One region of the Ochrobactrum sp. SFR4 genome, then DNA from elsewhere that is predicted to be linked to it. Evidence: predicted binding sites of a transcription regulator. Region 1 holds the regulator's gene; the other holds the start of a gene.

Evidence for each region. The regulator PhoB, encoded in region 1, activates phosphate uptake and scavenging genes when phosphate is short. The targets are predictions, from matches to a motif close to TGTCATNNANCTGTCAT.
Region 2: the regulator PhoB is predicted to act here: its motif matches at 8,268-8,284, upstream of HBA93_RS11060 (DapH/DapD/GlmU-related protein).

What each region holds. Positions count from the first base shown of each region.
Region 1 covers NZ_JAAPBB010000005.1:232,004-243,074, reverse strand. The annotation lists gene fabA (3-hydroxyacyl-[acyl-carrier-protein] dehydratase FabA) at 1-105, opposite strand, end outside; gene irrA (iron response transcriptional regulator IrrA) at 374-811, shown strand; gene olsA (lyso-ornithine lipid O-acyltransferase) at 874-1,683, opposite strand; gene rimI (ribosomal protein S18-alanine N-acetyltransferase) at 1,680-2,180, opposite strand; gene tsaB (tRNA (adenosine(37)-N6)-threonylcarbamoyltransferase complex dimerization subunit type 1 TsaB) at 2,177-2,893, opposite strand; gene dps (DNA starvation/stationary phase protection protein Dps) at 3,165-3,662, shown strand; gene HBA93_RS08655 (serine hydrolase domain-containing protein) at 3,726-4,943, opposite strand; gene HBA93_RS08650 (aminopeptidase) at 5,105-6,370, opposite strand; gene HBA93_RS08645 (hypothetical protein) at 6,523-6,810, shown strand; gene HBA93_RS08640 (cell wall hydrolase) at 6,882-7,832, opposite strand; gene phoB (phosphate regulon transcriptional regulator PhoB) at 8,378-9,064, opposite strand; gene phoU (phosphate signaling complex protein PhoU) at 9,188-9,910, opposite strand; gene pstB (phosphate ABC transporter ATP-binding protein PstB) at 10,029-10,802, opposite strand; gene pstA (phosphate ABC transporter permease PstA) at 10,868-11,071, opposite strand, start outside.
Region 2 covers NZ_JAAPBB010000007.1:163,352-174,422, reverse strand. The annotation lists gene HBA93_RS11090 (serine/threonine protein kinase) at 1-588, shown strand, start outside; partial or broken gene HBA93_RS24745 (ATP-dependent helicase) at 706-1,557, shown strand; partial or broken gene HBA93_RS24740 (3'-5' exonuclease) at 1,699-3,318, shown strand; gene HBA93_RS11080 (NUDIX domain-containing protein) at 3,315-3,701, shown strand; gene HBA93_RS11075 (dicarboxylate/amino acid:cation symporter) at 3,913-5,289, shown strand; gene HBA93_RS11070 (Nramp family divalent metal transporter) at 5,382-6,746, opposite strand; partial or broken gene HBA93_RS11065 (CreA family protein) at 6,961-7,392, opposite strand; gene HBA93_RS11060 (DapH/DapD/GlmU-related protein) at 7,517-8,164, opposite strand; gene HBA93_RS24150 (hypothetical protein) at 8,324-8,452, shown strand; gene HBA93_RS11055 (SCO family protein) at 8,464-9,051, shown strand; gene HBA93_RS11050 (50S ribosomal protein L11 methyltransferase) at 9,161-10,039, shown strand; gene HBA93_RS11045 (aminopeptidase P family protein) at 10,082-11,071, shown strand, end outside.

The DNA of each region.
Region 1 (11,071 bases):
CAGCATCGGCGGCAGAGGCAGCTGGGCATTGCCCGGACCAAACATTTCACCGCGAGCGCAGCTGAGAAGCTCCTCATATCCGTAACTTGACTTCTGCTCTGCCATTACCGACTCCAATCATTTATCTGTCTGCTGTCTGGACAGCCCGAAACGAACATATTCGTCAGGCTCAGACAAAATCTTTGCACACCCCTAACACAGAGTGTTTCCCGCTGTAAAACACCTGCAAGAAACTATTTGCCTGTCAAGATATACAGGAATAGCTATTGCCAGTCATTCGTTCAGCGCATATATCAATCTTGTGACAGGATGGGCAACAGCCCTCAAGCATTAATTTTGAACCAATTTGTTTCAAGCTTCTGACAGGTCAGTGATGAATATTCATTCCTCCCATGCCAGCAACGCTTCGATTGAGGAGCGCCTTCGGATCGCCGGTCTCAGACCGACGCGTCAGCGTGTTGCGCTTGCCAGCCTGATTTACGCCCATGGCGACCGCCATCTTTCCGCAGAAGAACTGCATGAAGAAGCTGTTTTTGCTTCCGTGCCGGTTTCTCTTGCCACCGTATATAATACGCTGCACCAGTTTACTGAAGCCGGTATGCTGCGCATTATTTCGGTCGAAGGATCGAAAACCTATTTCGACACCAATATTTCCGACCACCATCACTTTTTTGTCGAAGGCGAAAATATTGTCTTCGATATTCCCGATGGTGAAACCGGCCAGCCTGTCGTCAGCAATCTGCCGAAAGCACCGGAAGGCATGGAAATCGTCAATGTTGATGTAATTGTGCGGTTACGTCGCAAAGACTGATACATCGGCACCGCACGGGTCGACGTGATCGTCCGGCTGCGTCGTAAAGACTGATCTTCACTTTATTTATCTGACGGGGTGATTTCGCGCCCCATCAGCGAGCTTTGCAGCATTGTGGTCACGCGCTCTTCCATGATACGTGCCAGCTCCTTGCGGCTGGTATCCGCTGACACGCGCATCGGCTCACCAAAGCGGATCTCAACATCAATCGCGCCCTCTTTGAGAATACCTTTGAGATGCGGCATCAGCTGCACATCGCCCGGCCATGAAGCAATCGGGCGATGAAAACGCCCCATCGGCATTCCGTGAACCCCCGTATAAGCGATGGAAACCGGCTGCACGATCACCTGCTCCTCGCCTGCCTCACGAATAGCCGCATGGGCTGCGCCGAATAATGATGTTTTAAACGGCAGCACGCGGTTACCGTCCGATGTTGTCCCTTCCGGAAACAGAACCATCGCATCACCGCCAGCCAGACGCAGGGCAATATCTGAGGCCTGCTGCGCTGTCCGGCCTTTTTTCTCACGCTCAACAAAAACCGTGCGTTGCAAAACCGCAAAAGTGCCGAAAACCGGCCATTTGCGCACTTCGGATTTGGCGATAAAACAGACATTGGCAACGGAGGATAAAACGACGATATCGCTCCATGACACATGATTGGCGACCAGCAGCAACGGGCGATCCTGCACAATCTCGCCCTTAACCTTCACCCGAAAGCCCAGCAACCATGCAGCAATACGATGGAAAAAACGCGGCAGCGATTGCTGCCAACCCAAACGCGCTTTGACAAACAGATATTGAAACGGCACCAGCGAAATAACCAGACTGATAAACAAGCCGATTATGACCGCAATGCGAATGGCACCGATCATGACACGCTCATCGTTTCCGGAAATTGCCGGCGCAAAACCAGCGCATTGCTGCGTCCGTGACCAGTTTCATAATAAGCAGGCCGCTGCCCGACCTGAATAAAGCCGAGACGCCGGTAAAGCGCTTGCGCTGCCACATTGCTCTCATCCACCTCAAGAAACAGACTTTCCGCCCGTTCATGATGCAAATGGCGCAAGACAGCCTCCATCAGATCCCGTCCGACACCACGACGCTGAAAAGCTGATGACACTGCAATCGTCAGAATTTCCGCCTCACCGGCAACCAGACGCGCCAGCACAAAACCGGCAGCCTGTTTTGGCTTGCCCACAGGACGGGCGATAAAACCGAAAATATTGCCTTGCGAGAGCATGCCTGCAAAATCTTCCTCGCTCCATGCATGGTGGAAAGCCGGTGCATGAAGATCCGCAAGCTCAGCGCAATGCGCCTGCATCAGCGATTCATAAGCAAAACTCTGACGCGAAAAAGGAAGGCCGATCATCCGCGCTCCTGATCCTGCACGGTTTTCTGCCCCGCTTGTTTACGGGGCAGCGCAAATCCGGTCTGCGGCTTCACATCCGGCCCGCGCATATAAAGCGGCTCAGGGGGCGTACCTGCATCACGCAGCGCCGCAAGTCGTGCAAAAGTGCCAATGGATGCATGGGCAGATGTGCTGATAATCCGACGCTCGCTGCCCTCAGCTGCCTGCAATTGTGCAGCGCCGCTGCCTGCCAGCGCATAATCTGCTCCGAGCTGCTGCAAAACCGGCAACAGCTCTGCCTCATTACCGGCCAAAGGTGTGGTTGAAGCTATGCCATCGGCATCAAAACCTTGCGCATAAATATCACCACGATAGGCAGACAATGCGATCACAACAGGCTGCGCCGGTGTCCCGGCCTGCATTTCATGGCACAGCGCTTCAAAACCACTGACACCGATCACCGGACAGGATAAAGCCAGCCCGAAGCCACGCGCAGCGGAAACGCCGACACGCACGCCTGTGAATGAACCGGGGCCGATATTGACCGCGATACGACTGATCTCATTGCGGGAGACTTTTGCAGTCTCAAAACACTGCGCAACATAGTCCAGCAGCAATTCCGCATGGCCTTTGCCGATATCATGGCTGACCTCAGCAAGAAGCTGCTGCGTCTGCGGATCATAAAGAGCGGCAGCACACAAACTGCCGGCAGTGTCGAGAGCAAGTATAGTCATGACTTACGACCTAAAACAGAATTCGGTTATCGGCAAGTACAGGCAGTCAGCTTGTGTCAGAATTCTGCTTTGTTATCACAGCAGGATAATACTCGGCTCTATGCAAAATGGCACATAAAAATCTGCTTAAACTCTTTAAATCACTGGGAACAATCCTATCTTTGATACGTTATGTTCATAGCAGCATCTGCTGCTTCCGGTTTCTTGTGCTGCCACCTCCCGGCAGCCCTCAGACAAACGAAAATTTTGTCCCTTCATAAAGGAAATCTCTATGTCTGCATCCAAACTGAAAAACCATCCGACAAAAAACAATTTGCCAACCAATGCCAAAACCACTGTCATTGCCCTGCTGAACAAAAATCTGGCTGCGATCATTGATCTTGCGCTGATTACCAAACAGGCACACTGGAACCTCAAAGGCATTCAGTTCATTGCCGTGCATGAGATGCTGGACACATTCCGCACTGATCTGGATGAACATTCGGATACGATTGCAGAACGCGCCGTTCAGCTTGGCGGCACTGCGCTGGGCACAAGCCAGACCGTTACTGAAGCGAGCATACTCAAGCCATATCCGGAAGATATTTACGCCATCAAAGACCATCTTCATGCGCTGATCGATCATTACAGCGCTGTGGCCAATCTGGTTCGTCAGTCCATTAAAGATGCAGCAGAAGCCGGTGACGATGACAGTGCGGATATCTTCACTGCCGCATCCCGCAGTCTCGACAAATCCCTGTGGTTCCTTGAAGCACATGTTCAGGAATAATCAGAGCAGATTTCAAAAACACCGCCTGCCCCGGGACAGGCGGTGTTTTAAATTGGTGATGCTTTAAAGCGAGTCTGCAATAGCCTGAAAAACAATGATGCTTTCATCTTTCATTTTCTGGCCATCCTTGTTGTAATCCGCATAGGCAGAGGTTTTGGCAATCACCACTTTATGCGTAGGATTGACGTAGATAAACTGCCCGTAAATACCGACAGCGACAAAATCCCCCTGCGGTTTCCCCGGTATCCACCACTGATAGCCATAGCCAAGCGGCTTGCCCTGCACAGGATCATCCCTGCCCGGCATCAGATGCGGCGCATCCGGCGTGACAGAAGCATGTACCCATTCAGCCGGCACCAGTTGCTCACCTTTGAAATTGCGCCCTTCATTCATATAAAGCAGGCCGAAACGCGCATAATCACGCAACACCGCATTCAGCCCGCCTGCCGAGACTGCATCACCTTTCGCATCAGCCAGCCAATAAGCATCAGCCTCTGCCCCCAGACGCGACCATAATTTTTCCCTGAAATAATCGGCCATCGGTTTGCCGGTTGCGCCTTCCAGCACCATGGACAGCACCTGCGTATCGGCGGAAACATAAATATTGACTGTTCCCTGTTCCCGCACTTTTTGCAGATGAGCGGTGAAATCTTTCACCGAACCGGTCAGAATCTGGATAATGTAACGCACAATATCGGATGAGAGATCACCATAATTTTCGTTAAAACCAATGCCTGAAGACATTTGCAGCGCGTTCTTGACGCTCACCCCTTTATAGCCGCCCTCTGCCAGTTGCGGCGCATAATGATCGACGGTCCGATTTATATCAATCAGACCGTCCCGCACAGCATTGCCAATCAGAAACGAGATCGTGGATTTCGACATCGACATGGCGATTGCCTGCGTTGCAGCCGTATTGCCCCGCTCATATCGCTCATAGGCAACAGCACCGTCTTTCAGCACGATGAAACCGGTTGTCTGCGTGCGTTCCAGCCAGTCAGCAACCCGTTTTGTCTCTCCCTGATAAATATAGGTTTCGGGCAAAGGTCTTTCATTCTGCGGCAAGGGGCTGACTTCACCGCTATGTTCTACACGGATAGACGGGTAAATTTTATAAAGTGAGCGGAAATTTGCATCAATCACATCGGGCTTGAATGTATTGGCATATTGATAGACCGCATAATATTCATGGATTTGCTTACGGAAAACAAAGCCAAGCCCTGCCGCGATAATCAGCAACAGAGCCAGACTATATAAGCTAATGCGCAGCGGTCTCTTCATTATGCAGCCCCTTCCGACACAGTTATCAGCCTGCTTACGATAAACCGGATTAGCAATCCGGCAAGCTGCAATTCCCGAAATAGTTTCAAAAATGACAATAGCCGCCGCTTGTTAAAAAAAGCGGCGGCTATTGTTATGAAGTTATCAGGAATTCAGATGTATCAGGCGACCCATTCGCCTTTGCGCATCACAGGCACGGATGTGCCGTACTGTGCAATGCCGTCCACGTCGATCTTATTGGAGCCGATCATCCAGTCGATATGGATAAAGCTCTTATTGCCGCCCTGTGCCGCAATCTGTTCCGGCGTGAGATCAGCACCATTGATGAAACATTTAGAATAGCACTGACCAAGCGCAATATGGCTGGCAGCATTTTCATCAAACAGCGTGTTATAGAACAGCAAACCACTCTGCGAAATCGGTGAGGAATGCGGCACCAGAGCCACTTCACCCAGACGGCGGGCGCCTTCATCCGTATCCAGTACCTTGTTCAGCACTGCCTCGCCCTTGCTGGCTTTAGCCTCAACAATCCGGCCGCCTTCAAAACGCACACGGATATCATCAATGATCGTACCCTGATGTGACAGCGGTTTGGTGCTGGAAACAGTCCCTTCCACGCGCAGAGCATGCGGCGTTGTGAAGACTTCTTCTGTCGGAATATTCGGATTGCAGGTAATACCGTTTTTAGCGGTCGATGAGCCGCCATGCCATTCATGGCCATCAGCCAAACCAACAGTCAGATCCGTATCCGGTCCAGTGAAATGCAAAGCGCGGAAATTACGCTCATTGAGAATTTTGGTACGTTTGCGCAATTGCGCATTATGATCTGCCCATGCGGCAACCGGATCCGCATTATTCACGCGCGATGCGGCGAAAATTGCTTCGGCCAGTTTATGTGTTGCCACATCCGGCGCATCATCCGGAAAGACCAGCTTTGCCCAGGACGGGTTCGGATAGGAAACGATATTCCAGTTAATGTCGAAACCGGCAATTTTTTCCAGCGCAGGCTGATAGGCCATCGACAGCGCTTTATTGGCGCGTGCAACTTTTCCTGCATCCTGTGCGGAAAGCAGCATCGGATTATCACCGGTGATTGCAAGGCGCGCTGCACCGCCTGCATAGGCTTTGGCCATGCCCTGATACAGCCAGTCGCTGGCATGATCGAAACTCTCATCAGGCGCATATTGGAAACGCGACAGCGCCATGTCTTCATCGGAGAAAAACGGCGTTACCAGCCCTGCACCGGCTTTATAAGCATGTTCCGCAATACGGCGCACCAGCGGCAATGCGATAACCGGCGCGGTAATGACCAGATCCTGCCCTTTACGCAATTGCAGACCGACTTTAACCGCGACCTCGGCCAGCTTATCCAGTTTAACCGGATCGATGATTGCATCCGCGTGATTGTTTTGGCTGAAATCTGACATCACATACTCCGCTTATTTTCATTGATCATCACAGATACTCCTGCAAGAGCCTGTAAGCTAGAGCTTTGACAGGATTTTATATTGTCGCTGTAGCCACCGATGCGGAACAGCGTTAATATGCCATATGAAGTCATATTTATCGGAACAAATCCATGAACCGAAACCCCAATAATGCGCGATCATTTCAAAAGCTGAGTCTTGTTGCAGGACTGTTTGCAATAGCGCTGGCAGGCTGCACGACACTCACGCCCGAGCAGCAGCGTGCTGAGGATGAGAAAACCTGCATGAGCTATGGTTTTAAACCCAAATCTGAAGCCATGGCCAATTGCCTGCTGCAAATTCATCTCGACCGCCGTGCTGATATCCGTGCATGGCAGAATGAACGACCGCAATTTTCCACACCGATGGTTATTTACCAACCGGTGCTTGTGCCGCGCTGATCTTCATTTCTATAAATAAAAAGCCCGCATCATGCGGGCTTTTTCATTTCAGTCAATGGCAAGATGCGGGATCAGCTTGCAGGTTCCGGACGATCCTGTGTCAGCAGCAATGCACCGATCGCATCAACTTTCTGCTTGTTCATATCTTCCGCACCTGCTGCAAAAGCATTCTGCGTTGCAGAGGCTGCAACCGGCTTGGTTTCAAACGGAAGCTGCGCCGGAACCGGTGTGTTTACAGCCGGTGCATGATAGGCAAGCTGCATCGGTGCTTCCGCTGCAGCCGGTTGTGCAGCCTGAACATCCTGCGCGGTCTGTCCGGCAGATGCCACCATCACCGGAGCAACGACAGGCAGACGGTCACCTTTACCGGCCTTAGCCGTATCCGTCACATCATAGATGCTGTCCGGCATGGACTGGTTTCTTGGCTCATAGGCAGCCGCCAGATTATACGGGGTTTCAGGCAGCGGCGATTCCAGCGTTCCGTCTCTGCGGCGCTTTTCGTAGAAAGAATTGCCGCCGGCAACCAGCACATAATGCATATTTTTATACGGGAATTTCAGACCGGCAGTATGGAAGAACATTGCATTCTTCAGCTTCGGATGGCGTTCACCCTTCAGCACTGAATCTGCCGCTTCTTTTACATCCGGCAAAGCTTTGGAATTCATGGCACGGGTCATAACGCCCGGTGCAAACTGGTTTTTCTGTCCGACAACACCACAAATGGTTTCAGGATATTTTTCCGAGACCAGGCGATTCATCACCACTGTGCCGACTGCAACAAGACCATCACGGCTGGAGCGGGCAGATTCAAAGAACATTGCGCGCTCAAGGCATTCGCGGTCTCTGGAGGTGTAAGTGTAGGTCTTTTTGCCATTGCGGACAGTCACACCGGATTCCTTGGCAGACTGTGCAGCCTTAGCAGATTTTGAACCGGTCGAAGTCGTGGTGCAGCCAGCAAGGATAAACGGCGTGGCAACCAGAGCACCGATAAACAGTGTTTTCGCTAAATAAGAGCGTTTCAACGGTTCATCCTTATCAATAATTTCCCGTACACCCGGGTCGCACAGAAATCCTGTGCGCGAGCCCCGGGAAAATCGGAGGCTATTAGGGCTAAATAAAGGCACAAGGCCCGATTTATATTCGTGTTCCGGTTAGCGACAACCGGTTAAAATTTACCCCAAGAAAATGCGCTTCATTAGTTAACGACTTGTTAACGCATTCTTTTGAGCGATTACTAAAATACGCAAGATTACGTAAAGACTTCACTAAACACTGTAAAATGAAGCAGCTTACCAGATCATGCTCTGCAGCAATTCTGGTGCGATATTGCCTTATTTCACAACCTGATAGCACCTCAGGCACGGGCGCATCATGCAATTGACTGCCCGATTACGTTAGTCATAATTCATTACAGCGTGTTACAAATGGCTGATATTTCGTGAAATCACTTTGCGTTTATGGCACTATAGTCTTTACAGATACGGCTTTTCGCAGAATCACAAAAATAAAAACCGGCGTGAATTTTCTTCACACCGGCTCATTATTTTTCACAAATATCGGCCGGTTATCAGCCAAAAGCATAGCCGGCACCGCGAACGGTGCGAATCGGATCGGTTTCACGACCGGTATTGATCGCCTTGCGCAGACGGCCGATATGCACATCCACCGTGCGGTCATCAACGTAAATATCCCGCCCCCAGATACCATCCAACAATTGCGTACGCGAGAAAACGCGCCCCGGTGCCATCATGAAATATTCCAGCAGACGAAACTCGGTCGGACCCAGTTTGATTTCGCGTTCCTTGCGGTAAACACGGTGCTGCTGGCGGTCGAGAACAATCTCGCCGACTTTCAGCACATGGGAGAGAACACTCGGATTGGCACGGCGCAACATCGCCTTGATACGTGCCAGCAACTCCGGTGTGGAGAATGGTTTGACGACATAATCATCCGCGCCAACGGCCAGACCACGCACACGCTCGGATTCCTCACCGCGCGCTGTCAGCATGATAATCGGCAGACGTTCTGTCTCTGCGCGCTGACGCAGACGGCGGCAAAGTTCGATGCCGGAAACACCAGGCAGCATCCAGTCGAGAACCAGAAGATCAGGTACGTTTTCGCGTAAATAAATTTCGGCTTCATCGCCACGCAGGATCGTATCGACCTGATAGCCTTCAGCCTCAAGATTATAGCGAAGCAATTCGCTGATGGCTTCTTCGTCTTCAACAACCGCTATTCTTGGCGTGTGTGACATTGCGTATCCACTATTCGTTTAGACATAAGGGAGCATTTGCATTCCGGCACAGCCGGAATGCATGACGTTTATTCTGACAGGCAGGGCTGAATGCCCTGCATATCCGCTGCCGGTTAGAACAGCTTAGTTTTTATGCAATTCGTCGAGAACGACGTCATGGCTCAGATCATCTTTCGGACGATCCGGAGGCATCTGATTACCGGTGACAATATAATAGACTGTCTCGGCAATATTGGTGGCATGATCGCCGATACGCTCAATATTCTTGGCACAGAACAGAAGATGCGTACAGGCCGTAATATTGCGCGGATCTTCCATCATATAAGTCAGAAGTTCGCGGAACAGCGATGTGTACATCGCATCAATTTCATCATCGCGGTCGCGGACAATATTGATCTGAGTCACAGAACGGGTTGCATAGGCGTCCAGCACATCTTTAAGCTGGGTGCGGGCAAGCTCCGCCAGTGTTTCCAGACCGCGATAAAGCTTCACCGACTGGCGTGTTTCCGAAACGGCAACAACACGCTTGGCAATGTTTTTGCCCATATCGCCAACGCGTTCCAGATCCGCTGAGATGCGGATCGCGCCGATAATTTCGCGCAGATCCACAGCCATCGGCTGACGCTTGGCGATAATCATAATCGCCTTGTCATCAATTTCACGTTCGCCTGCATCGAGGATCAAATCTTCGGAAATGACCCGTTGTGCCAGCGCATTATCGGCAGTCACAATCGCCTTGATGGACTGCTCCACCATACGCTCCGCATGACCGCCCATTTCGGCGATTTTGCGGGCGAGAAACTTCAGTTCTTCATCATAGGACGTAACCGTATGCTGTGACGGCATGGAAATTTCCTTATCCTGTGGCACTGCCAAAGCAGTCTGTAAAACTCCAGAGCATTTCCGGCTTATGTTGCCTCATAGAAAATGCTCTATCTTGTTTGTTTTTACGCGTAAGCTCAGATCAGCCGAAACGGCCGGTAATATAGTCCTGCGTACGTTTTTCTTTCGGCGTGGTGAACATCATATCCGTGTCACCGACCTCTACCAGATTGCCCAGATGGAACATGGCTGTGGTCTGCGAAATACGCGCAGCCTGCTGCATTGAGTGGGTCACGATGACAATCGTATAGTCACGGCGCAACTCGTCAATCAGCTCTTCCACTTTCGCGGTTGCAATCGGGTCAAGCGCCGAGCAAGGCTCATCCATCAGAATAACTTCAGGGCTCACTGCAATGGCGCGGGCAATGCAAAGACGCTGCTGCTGACCGCCAGAAAGACCTGTGCCTGCATCATTCAGACGGTCTTTCACTTCTTCCCAGAGGCTGGCGCCACGCAGGCTCTTTTCAACGATGACATCCAGATCTGCGCGGCTGCGGGCAAGACCATGAATGCGCGGACCGTAAGAAACATTCTCATAGATCGATTTCGGAAACGGATTTGGCTTCTGGAACACCATGCCGACACGGGCACGCAGTTCCACCACGTCGATTTTCGGGTCGTAAATATCCTCGCCATCGAGCGTAATCAGCCCTTCAACGCGGCAACCTTCAATCGTGTCATTCATACGGTTGAGTGAGCGCAGAAAAGTCGACTTACCACAGCCGGACGGTCCGATCAGCGCGGTCACGCTGTTTTCTTCAATATCCAGATCAACGCCGTGCAAAGCCTGTTTTTCGCCGTAGAAAACTTTGACCTTGTCCCCGCGCATTTTGATTTTTTTTGGCAAGGCGTTCATCTTCTCTCCGAGAGTTTTTTCTAACGTATAATCATTCATCAGGTTCATAGCCGGTTCCTTCGAATCTACCAACGACGCTCAAAACGGCGGCGCAGAATGATTGCGGCAATATTCATCACAGCGAGGAACAGGAGGAGCACAATAATCGCACCCGATGTCCGCTCTACAAAAGCACGTTCTGCTTCATTAGCCCACATGAAAATCTGTACCGGCAGCGCAGTCGCAGGATCCATAGGGGTAACAGGAGCATTGGCAACAAAGGCGACCAT
Region 2 (11,071 bases), on a different contig from region 1:
GCCTATTACCGTCTGATGGCTTATGAGGATTTCCGTCACCTCATCAAGCAGAAGCGCAATTTTGCACCTGATCTGATGACCCCGACTGAAAAACGCATTCTGGCACGTCGTTCTCTGCCGTCGCGTATCTGGCTGGCGACAGGCAAAAAAGCCTATAATTTTGTTACCCGCGGCATTTTCAACTGGTCTGATGGTGAAGGCACCGGCGACCGTATTGATAATGAAGGTCCGGCAATTATTGCGGCGCTGAAATCCGACCCGCGCGTGAAAGATGTGTCTCTGAGCCTCTATTCCCTGCCTGCAAAAGGTGTGGGGATTTATGCTTTTGTTGAAACACTCAATGCGGACGAAAAGTCACTGCGTACACGCCTTAAAGGTTATAAAGTCGAACTGATCCAACCAGCTGCACATTTACCGCGTCGTGAGGACGGTACTGTGCGGGAAGATATCCTGCGCCTTGTTGCTATGAACCAGATGACAGAACTGGACGATCTTCTGCTGCGTGAGCCGGATATGCGCCCGTTGGTAGAAGCGCTTGCCGCGCATCGTCTTAACTTCACGGATCGCCGTATCACGCAGATGGAATAGCATTTTCCAGCCTGCAAAACTTTAAAAACGCAACGAATGAAGTGCCTGCAAGCTCTGCAGGTACTTTATTTGTTCTGGTCTATGGCGTTTCGCTTAAGAATCATTACATTCGGAACTATGTCAGACTTTCCAGACGATATTCCCTTCTTCGGGGAGCCGGATGTACCGGCTACACCTAAACCGCAATCTGGTATTGCTGCGCGGGCTATGCAGGCGCGCAACCAGCAACGTGGCGAACCGCCCTATCTGCAAGGACTGAATCCTGAGCAGCGGCAGGCGGTTGAAACGACTGAAGGGGCCGTTCTGGTTCTGGCCGGTGCCGGCACCGGTAAAACCCGTGTTCTGACCACCCGTATTGCACATATTATTCAGCAGGGTATGGCCTATCCGAGCCAGATTCTCGCAGTGACCTTTACCAATAAAGCCGCACGCGAGATGAAAGAGCGTATCGGCCATCTTCTTGGCGGTGCGGTTGAAGGCATGCCATGGCTCGGCACATTCCATTCCATCGGCGTTAAAATGCTACGCCGTCACGCAGAACTGGCCGGCTTGCGTTCTGACTTTACCATTCTTGATACGGACGATGTGATCCGCCTGCTCAAGCAGCTTATTCAGGCTGAAGGGCTTGATGACAAGCGCTGGACCCCGCGCTCCTTCTCGATGATGATCGACGGCTGGAAGAACAAAGGTTACGGCCCGTCTGAAATTTCTGAGGGGGATGCCCGTGCCTTCGCCAATGGCAAGGGACGTGAGCTTTATTATGCCTATCAGGAACGGCTGAAAACGCTGAATGCCTGTGATTTTGGTGATCTTCTGCTGCATCCGATCCGGATTTTCCGCAAACATCCGGACATCCTGCGCGAGTATCACACGAAATTCCGTTATATTCTGGTGGATGAGTATCAGGATACCAACACCGCACAATATATGTGGCTGAGACTGCTGGCGCAGCGCCCTAAATTTACAACACCTCAAGATAACACACCCAACACGACCGACTGGTCGCCCAATTCAGGCAATGATGACTTTTCAGCCGCCCCTGCGGAGCGCAGCCGCGATAGCGGCGACAGCGTGAGCACAAAAAAAATCAACACAGACAGACCTGCGCAGCAGGTCAATCTGTGTTGTGTAGGCGATGACGATCAGTCGATCTATGGCTGGCGCGGGGCGGAAGTGGATAATATTCTGCGCTTTGACAAGGATTTTCCGGGTGCAACAATTATTCGTCTTGAGCGCAATTACCGCTCCACACCGCATATTCTGGGCGCAGCATCCTATCTGATTGCCCATAATGAAGGCCGCCTAGGCAAAACCTTGCAGGCACAGGCTGCTGATCCGGAAGATCAGAAAGTGCATGTGCATGCGGCTTGGGATTCGGAAGAAGAAGCCCGTGCGGTCGGCGAAGAAATCGAACAGGCGCAGCGTCACGGTCATCTGCTTAATGATATGGCTATTCTGGTACGTGCCTCGTTCCAGATGCGTGAGTTTGAAGACCGTTTCGTAACACTCGGCCTGAATTACCGCGTTATCGGCGGCCCGCGTTTCTATGAGCGTCAGGAAATCCGCGATGCGATGGCTTATTTCCGCGTCGTAGCACAGCCTGCCGATGATCTGGCCTTTGAGCGCATCGTCAACACACCTAAGCGCGGTCTTGGTGAAGCCAGCCTGCGCTTGGTGCATGATTATGCCCGCGCAAAAAATATGCCGATGCTGCAGGCGGCAGAAGATCTGATTGCCACGGAAGAACTGAAACCCAAAGCCCGCTCGGCACTGCGTGAAGCGGTCGAGAATTTCCGGCGCTGGCAGGGGCTAATTGACAACAAGTCTCACACGGAACTGGCAGAAATCATTCTCGATGAATCCGGCTATACGGCGATGTGGCAGAATGACCGCTCTGCCGAAGCACCGGGACGTCTGGAAAACCTCAAAGAACTCATCCGCTCCATGGAAGAATATGAAAGCCTTCGCGGTTTTCTCGAACATGTGGCACTGGTGATGGATACGGAACAGAACGAAGGCATGGATGCCGTCAATATTATGACGCTGCACTCGGCCAAAGGTCTGGAATTTAAAACTGTATTTCTGCCCGGTTGGGAAGAAGGCCTGTTCCCGCATCAGCGTGCACTGGATGAAGGTGGCCGTTCAGGGTTGGAAGAAGAGCGTCGTCTGGCTTATGTCGGTCTGACACGCGCCAAGAAAAACCTGCATATCTGGTTTGTGTCCAACCGTCGTATTCACGGCATGTGGCAGACCACGATCCCGTCCCGCTTTCTGGAAGAATTGCCGGAAGAGCATGTGGATATTGCAGAATCCGACAGTTCCTATGGCGGCGGCTATGGCCAGTCGCGCTTTGATGCCGTGGGACGCGGTGATCCGTTTGCCAATTCCTATTCCACACCGGGCTGGCAGCGGGCGCAGCAAAACCGCTCCGATGCCACGCGTAATAATTGGGGTTCGCGCTCCGGTACCAATGTTGAGCGCATCGGCTATGGCGAAACAGATTCCGGCTTCGGTGCCGGTCGCGGTTCGGTCAAAGGCAAGGTCATTGACGGCGAGCTGGTGGCAAAATCCGTTTCCTCGACGCCGTCGGCCTTTAAGGTCGGCGATCGTGTTTTCCATATGAAATTCGGCAATGGCAATGTAGCATCCATCGACGGCAACAAACTGACCATTGATTTTGACCATGCCGGACAAAAACGCGTCATCGACAGTTTTGTAAAGCCGGTATGAGGCGTATCAGCAATGTAGCGCTGTATCGCGATGGCCGGATCCTGTTAGGCAAACGATCACCACACCGCCGGGTCTATGCTAATTGTTGGGCATTGTTCGGCGGTCACTTAGAGGTGTATGAAAGTCCGGCGCAAGCTGCGATCCGTGAATTGCGAGAAGAACTGAGTATACAGATTTCTGATCTGCAATTTGTGCACCAGTTTGAAACCGCTCAGATCACAATGACCGTTTATGCCTGCAACAGCTGGTCAGGCGAACTGCAATTATTAGATGACGAACATTCAGAAATGCGTTGGTTTGATCCGGTTCAGGCGATGACTCTGCCCGACCTTGCACTCCCTGAATATCGGACGACTTTTGAACACCTTTCCCGTCTCATATGACAGAGTCTCATTGCGGGATAAAAATTCCGTTTACCGACAACGCAGAAATAATATTCTAACATTGATCTGTATGAGAGCATAACATCATCTGACAGCAGATTAACGCAGCATAGCATTGCTTAACCGCGCCATAAATCTCCGTTAAATTTCGATCCAAAGAGCGAAGGAGCAGATTTGCCCCTTCGCTTCACTTGTTTTGAAAGAAAAATTTATGTCCGACGCTCATGTGAAAAAATCTTCTGCGCAGGCCAAACCGCTCTATCTGAATTTTGGTTTTCAGGTATTGACCGCAATGGTTATCGGTCTGCTGCTCGGTCTCGTTGCCCGTAATATGGGGCCTGATATCAACGGCAATGCCAACTGGCTGTCTGTCACCCTGCAGACAATCGGCTCGATCTTTGTGCAAATGCTGCGTGCACTTGTGCCACCGCTGGTTTTCACTGCGATTGTGGCTTCTATCGCCAATCTGGCTGCGCTTAACAATGCCGCTAAACTGGTCTGGCAGACCCTGCTGTGGTTTGCCATCACATCCTTTATTGCTGTGCTGATCGGTATTGCGCTGGGTCTGATTATTCAGCCGGGTATCGGCTCCGGTGTTGCCGCAGAGGCTGCCAAAGCGCCAGCCTCTTCCGGCTCATGGCTCGACTTCCTTAAAGGACTGGTGCCTGCCAATATGCTCGGCCTCGAAGCCAGCACCAAACTTGGCAAAGATGCTGCCACCACTTCGCTGAACTTCAATGTGCTGCAAATCCTCGTCATCGCCATTACATTCGGTGTCGCAGCTCTGAAAGCCGGTGATGCTGCCAAGCCTTTCCTCGCCTTCAACCAGTCTTTGCTCGTTGTGGTACGTAAAATCCTGTGGTGGGTTATCCGCCTCACCCCGCTGGGCACGATCGGCCTGCTTGGCCGTGCTGTTGCCCAATATGGCTGGGAAACACTGGTTCAGCTCAGCTGGTATGCCGCAGCCGTCTATATTGGTCTGGCAATCGTACTGTTCGTGGTCTATCCGGCAATCCTGATCTTCCACGGCCTGAAACCATCCCGTTTCTTTGCGGGTGCATGGCCTGCAATCCAGCTGGCTTTCGTATCCCGCTCTTCTGTTGGCACACTGCCGGTAACTGAAGCCGTGACCGAGCGTAATCTGGGCGTGCCGCGTGAATATGCAGCTTTTGCTGTACCGCTTGGTGCCACCACTAAAATGGATGGCTGTGCTGCAATCTATCCGGCGATCTCGGCGATCTTCATCGCCCAGTATTTCGGCCTGCCGCTCGGCCTTCAGGAATATGTGCTGATCGCTTTTGTCTCCGTGCTTGGCTCAGCTGCAACAGCCGGTCTCACTGGTGCGGTGGTGATGCTCACCCTCACACTCTCCACCCTCGGCCTGCCGCTGGAAGGTGTCGGCCTGTTGCTGGCGATTGACCCTATCCTTGATATGGGACGTACAGCTGTTAACGTTGCCGGTCAGGCACTCGTACCGGCCGTTGTTGCCAAGCGCGAAGGTATTCTTGATGAAGCTGTCTATAACAGCGAAAAGAACATCGATGATATCGATCCGTCACATCTGACAGCGCAAGGCGTTGCTGCTTAGAGCCTATCCCGAAAAGTGTGAAACGGTTTTAGGATTAAGATACGCGTAAAAACAAAAAGCCGGAGGAAACTCCGGCTTTTTTATTATCCCTGTCAGGCCGCTCCGGTGATCACATCATAAATCAGCTTCAGGTTCAGCACGATTACACTCAGTGCCACCAGCCATGCACTGGTTGTCAGCCACAGAGGTGACCGCAAAGCGCCCATCTTTTTACGATCCGCTGTAAACATAATCAGCGGCACAATAGCGAATGGCAGTTGCAAACTCAGTACCACCTGACTGAGGATCAGCAAATTGGCTGTTCCTTTATTCCCGTAAATCATCGTCACAATAATCGCCGGTATAATCGCCAGTCCGCGGGTAATCATCCGTCTGACCCACGGGCGGATACGAAAATTGATAAAGCCTTCCATCACGATCTGACCGGCCAGCGTCGCGGTGACTGTTGAGTTCAGCCCCGCACAGAGCAAGGCCACACCAAACAGAATTGGTGCGAGCGTGCTGCCGAGCAAGGGGGCGATCAGCGCTTCAGCCTGCTCAATCTCCACCACATCGGTACGGCCAACCTTGTGAAAGGTTGCAGCTGCCAGAATAAGAATAGACGCATTAACCGCCAGTGCCAGCATCAGTGCGATGGTTGAATCCCATGTGGAATAAGAAATCGCTTCGCGCTTTTCCTCTAAATTACTGCCATATTTACGCGTTTGTACAATGCCGGAATGCAAATACAGATTATGCGGCATTACCGTTGCCCCGATAATCCCCAGCGACAAATAGAGCATTTCCGGATTGGTCACGATTTCTGTTGTCGGTGCAAAGCCACGGATCACAGCCCCCCAATCGGGATCAGCCAGTGCAATCTGCACCAGAAAACACAGGGCAATAATACAAAGCAAAACCAGCACATAGGCTTCGATCCAGCGGAAACCTTTGCTTTGCATATAGAGAACAACAAAGACGTCCAGAGCCGTGAGCAGCACACCCAGCTCCAGCGGCATACCAAACAGCAAATTCAGGGCAATCGCCGTACCGATCACCTCGGCAAGATCGGTCGCGCAGATCGCAATCTCCGCGCCGATCCACAAAAACCACGCCATTGCCGGTGAGTAAGCATCGCGGCACGCTTGTGCCAGATCCCGTCCCGTTGCCACTGCCAGACGGGTACAGAGTGATTGGAGCAGGATCGCCATAATGTTAGAGATCAGAGCTACAACCAACAGCGTATAGCCAAATTTTGAACCACCGGCGATAGATGTGGCCCAGTTACCGGGGTCCATATAGCCGACCGCCACCAGATAGCCCGGCCCTGTAAAGGCCATCAATTTTCTCCAGCGGCTACCATGGCGCGGAACTGCAATTGTACCGTTCACCTCAGCCAGTGATTTCGCTGCCGGTTCCTGACGCCAGGCGCTCAAATTATCAGCACCCTCTGCCAGTGGAAATTCAGTTTTCTTCATGAAAAAATCTTTGCTACAAATGATAATGAAACTCATTTGCAACTAAATGCCTGAATTTTCCTGTCGTCAAGAAAAAACAATTCGTCGTATCGTGACAGGGAAATACAGGCATAAAAAAATGCAGGTTAGAGCGCCGTGCGCCCTCTTGGGCGCACAAAGGTCGCTCTAACACTTAAAAATTACACTTCAGAACCGGCATTTTCTTATAAATAATTTATTGCGGCTTACCTTTTTCCCACATCACATCCCCGCGATAGAGTGGCACAGTTGAAAGTGATGTTTTGGCAGAACCATCCTGCACCTGCGAGGCATGCGCCAGATAAATCAGCGTATTATTGGTCTGATCGTAAATACGGGTAATCACCAGCTTCTTCCAGATCAGGCTGGTGCGCTCGGAAAATACCCGCTCGCCGCCCTTACCTAGTTTAATATCTCCGATGGTAATCGGCCCTGTCTGCTCACAGGAAATCGACGCATTGGACGGATCTTCAAACCAGTTCCCCTTCTGCAGCCGGTCAATCATACCGCGCGAGAAGGATGCAAGATGGCAGGTCACACCCTGCACTTTCGGATCACTGACCGCATCAATCACAATATCATTGCCGAGCCAGTCCACACCAACCTTACCGATTTCCTCCGCCTGCGCCATGTTTACGCTTGTCAAAGGAGACAAGGCCAGCATTGCGCCCAGAGCTGTAACGGTCAGAAATTGTTTCATAAACATCTCCTGCATTCAGGTTTGAATCATCCATGGCAATTGTGGAGTGACCTTACACATCCTCCGCCAAAGGCAGCCACTTATCGAGAAAAGCATTAATCTCCATGGTCTGAATATCCGGCAGCGCTTTATAAATCAGCTCCACCGGCCAGTCCCACCATGCACTCTGCAGCAGGCGCTCAACCGTCTTTTCATCAAAACGCGGCCGCAGAATTTTTGCTGGCACACCGGCAACAATCATATAGGGCGGCACATATTTAGAAACCACTGCATTTGCGCCGATTACGGCACCGGTGCCGATGCTCACACCGGGCAAAATCACCGCACCATGGCCAATCCAGACATCATTGCCGATCGTTACCCGTCGGGAAGAACGATGCGCACGATAATCCATATCCACGCCGATATTGCGGAAATATTCATTCGGCCGGTAGGTCATTTTATGCATAGTCAGGCGCTGCATCGGATGTTCCAGCGCATTGATCCGCACATTGGAAGCAATGGAGCAGAAATGCCCGATCTCGGCATAAATACCCTCGCCGCTGCGCTCCAGATAGGTGAAATTACCAATCTGCACATCACGCAGGATCACCCGTTCAGCGATTTCGGTATATTGTCCGAGTTTAACGGATTTCAGCTGCGCGCTCGGATGAATTTTCGGCTGCACATCACGCGAAAACTGCAAAACATCCTCACTCATCACGTTTTATTCCTGCATAAGTTCAATTTCAAAATTTTCTGAAATTTCATAAAAGATGGGAAAATCACACACACAGCCTTTGCCAAACTGCAGCAAGCCAGCTATAACATTATTATGACGACAGCTGATAGACAGGCCAACGGGCACGAGAGCAGAAAATTGCTTTGGATTAGCGGCGTGGTATTAATCACCGCTCTGGTCGCTGGTGCTTTGTTTGCAGGCTGGATGAATTACAGCGACACCATATTCATGACCATGCTCATGGATGGTATTTCATGGTGCTTCTGAGGATCTGATTTATGCGTAAATATCTTCCCGTTCTGGTGCTGTTTGTTGCTGCTTTCACAATCGGCATTGTCGGCTTTCAGGCCTATCGCGACAAACAAATGGCCTCCGGCGAAGAGAGTCCTTATGGCGGCGCGTTCAAACTTGTCTCTATGAATGGCAGTGAGATCACCGATCAGTCTCTGCGCGGTAATCCTTCAGTCGTGTTTTTCGGTTACACCCATTGTCCGGTTGTCTGCCCGACTACCCTTTTCGACCTCGACAGCTGGCTGAAAGAGCTCGGCCCTGAAGGGGCAGCTATTCGCGGTTATATGGTCACTGTTGATCCTGAACGTGACACACCGGAATATATTCAGAAATACATCACCAATGTCTCCGACCGTATCACAGGCATTACCGGCGACCCGAAGGACATTGCTGCGATGCTGAAGTCCTATAATATCTATGCCAAGAAAGTTGACGAAGACGGCGAAAATTACACGATGGATCACACCGCATCTATCCTGCTTCTCGATAAGAACGGTCGTCTGCGCTCAACCATCGCCTATGGCGAACCGTCAGAAACAGCAATTTCCAAGCTGAAACGTCTGGCAGCAGGCTGATTATAGCGGAGGATAGCATTCGCATCTGACCAAGCTTCGTGATAGAGCAGTTTTCCTGAGTAAGGAAACTGCTCTATTCTTTTTTATAACTCCAATTCAGAGACCCCACATGGCACAGTACCGCTTATATCTCACACGGGACAAAGATCAGGCTGAGCAGATTTTCGATCTGCTTGAACCGGTATTTGAAGAAGATGGTCTGCCGCTGGCCAACACTGAAATTGATGAGGACAAGCAGATTTATGAAATCTCGCTTTATACCGAAGATAAAGCCGGTGCTGACGAAGCCCTGCCGCGCATGGCAGCTTGTCTGGGCCTGAAACCGGACGAAATCGGCGTGGAAGAACTGCCGGATATTGACTGGGTTCTGCATTCCCTTGAAGGTCTGAAGCCTGTACGCGCCGGCCGTTTTTTCGTTCATGGTTCCCATGACCGCGACAAGCTGCAGGACAGCGATATCGGCATTGAAATCGATGCAGGTCTTGCTTTTGGTACCGGCCATCACGGCACCACCGCCAGTTGCCTTGAGATGATTGAAGAAATCGTCGCGCTTGAAGAGCCGAAAAATGTACTGGATCTCGGCACCGGCAGCGCCGTTCTGGCCATTGCTGTTGCCAAATTACGCGACATTCCGGTACTTGCTACTGATATTGATCCTGTTGCCGTTGATGTGGCGCAGGAAAATGTGGTGAAGAACGGTGCCGACAAATGGGTTTCAACCCTCACCGCCACCGGCTTTGACAATCCTGATATGCAAGCTCGGGCACCTTTTGACCTGATCGTTGCCAATATTCTTGCCAATCCGCTGATTGAACTGGCAAGCGAGATGCGCCAGCATGTGAAAGATAATGGCTCGCTGATCCTGTCCGGCATTCTGGAAACCCAGCGCGACAGCGTTCTTGCAGCCTATGAAGCGGCTGGTATTGAACATCACAAAACTATTTACAAAGAAAGCTGGGTTGCTCTTCACCTGAAGCCAAAGCTCTGATTATAATCGGACTTCGAGGGATATATTCAGGATCAGAATCTCATGTTTCAGAACTTTGAAGTCAGCAGCAATCCGGCAACCGGTGCGCCGCGTGTAGCCAAATTGCGCGAGGAACTAAACCGTCTTCAGTTGGACGGTTTTCTTGTACCGCGTGCCGATGAGCATCAGGGCGAATATGTGCCGCTGCGTGCTCAGCGCCTTGGCTGGCTGACCGGCTTCACCGGTTCTGCCGGTGCAGCGCTGATCCTGAAAACCAAAGCCTATGTCTTTGTCGACGGGCGCTACACATTGCAGGTTCGTACGCAAACCGATCCGGCAGTCTTTGACATTGAAAGTCTCGTCGACAATCCTCCAGCCACATGGCTGGAGAAAAACGGAAAACGTCTGGTCATCGGTTTCGATCCGTGGCTGCACACAATTGCAGAAACCCGCGCGCTGAAAACAGCTCTTGAAGCACAGGGCGGCAAGCTTGTGCCGGTGCAGGACAATCTGGTGGATCTGGTCTGGACTGATCAACCTGCCGCGCCATTAGAGCCGGTGACAATTCAGCCACTGCAATATGCCGGTCAGGAGCCACGCGCCAAGCTCAACTTGTTGAGTGAAGCAGTTGCGGCAAGCGGCGCCGGTGCAACCATCCTCACTGATCCGTCTTCCGTTGCATGGGCATTTAATATTCGCGGCCGCGATGTCAGCAATACACCACTGCCTTTGAGCTTCGTGCTGATTGCCGCGGATGGTCAGCACATCCTGTTTATTGATAAACGTAAACTGCCGATTGAAACCGAAGCCTACCTCACACAGCTAACCAGGATCGTTGCTCCAAATCAGATGGAAAGCACACTGGCGCAGCTGGCTGGCGAAGGCACCAGCTTCATGCTGGATTCCGCACTTGCCGCGGAAAAACTGCGCATGATCATTACGCAGGCTAATGGCACCGTGGTTGAAGGTACCGACCCTGCCCGTCTGCCGCGCGCGATGAAAAACAAAGCTGAGCTGGACGGCTCCCGCGCTGCCCATGAGCGCGACGGCGTG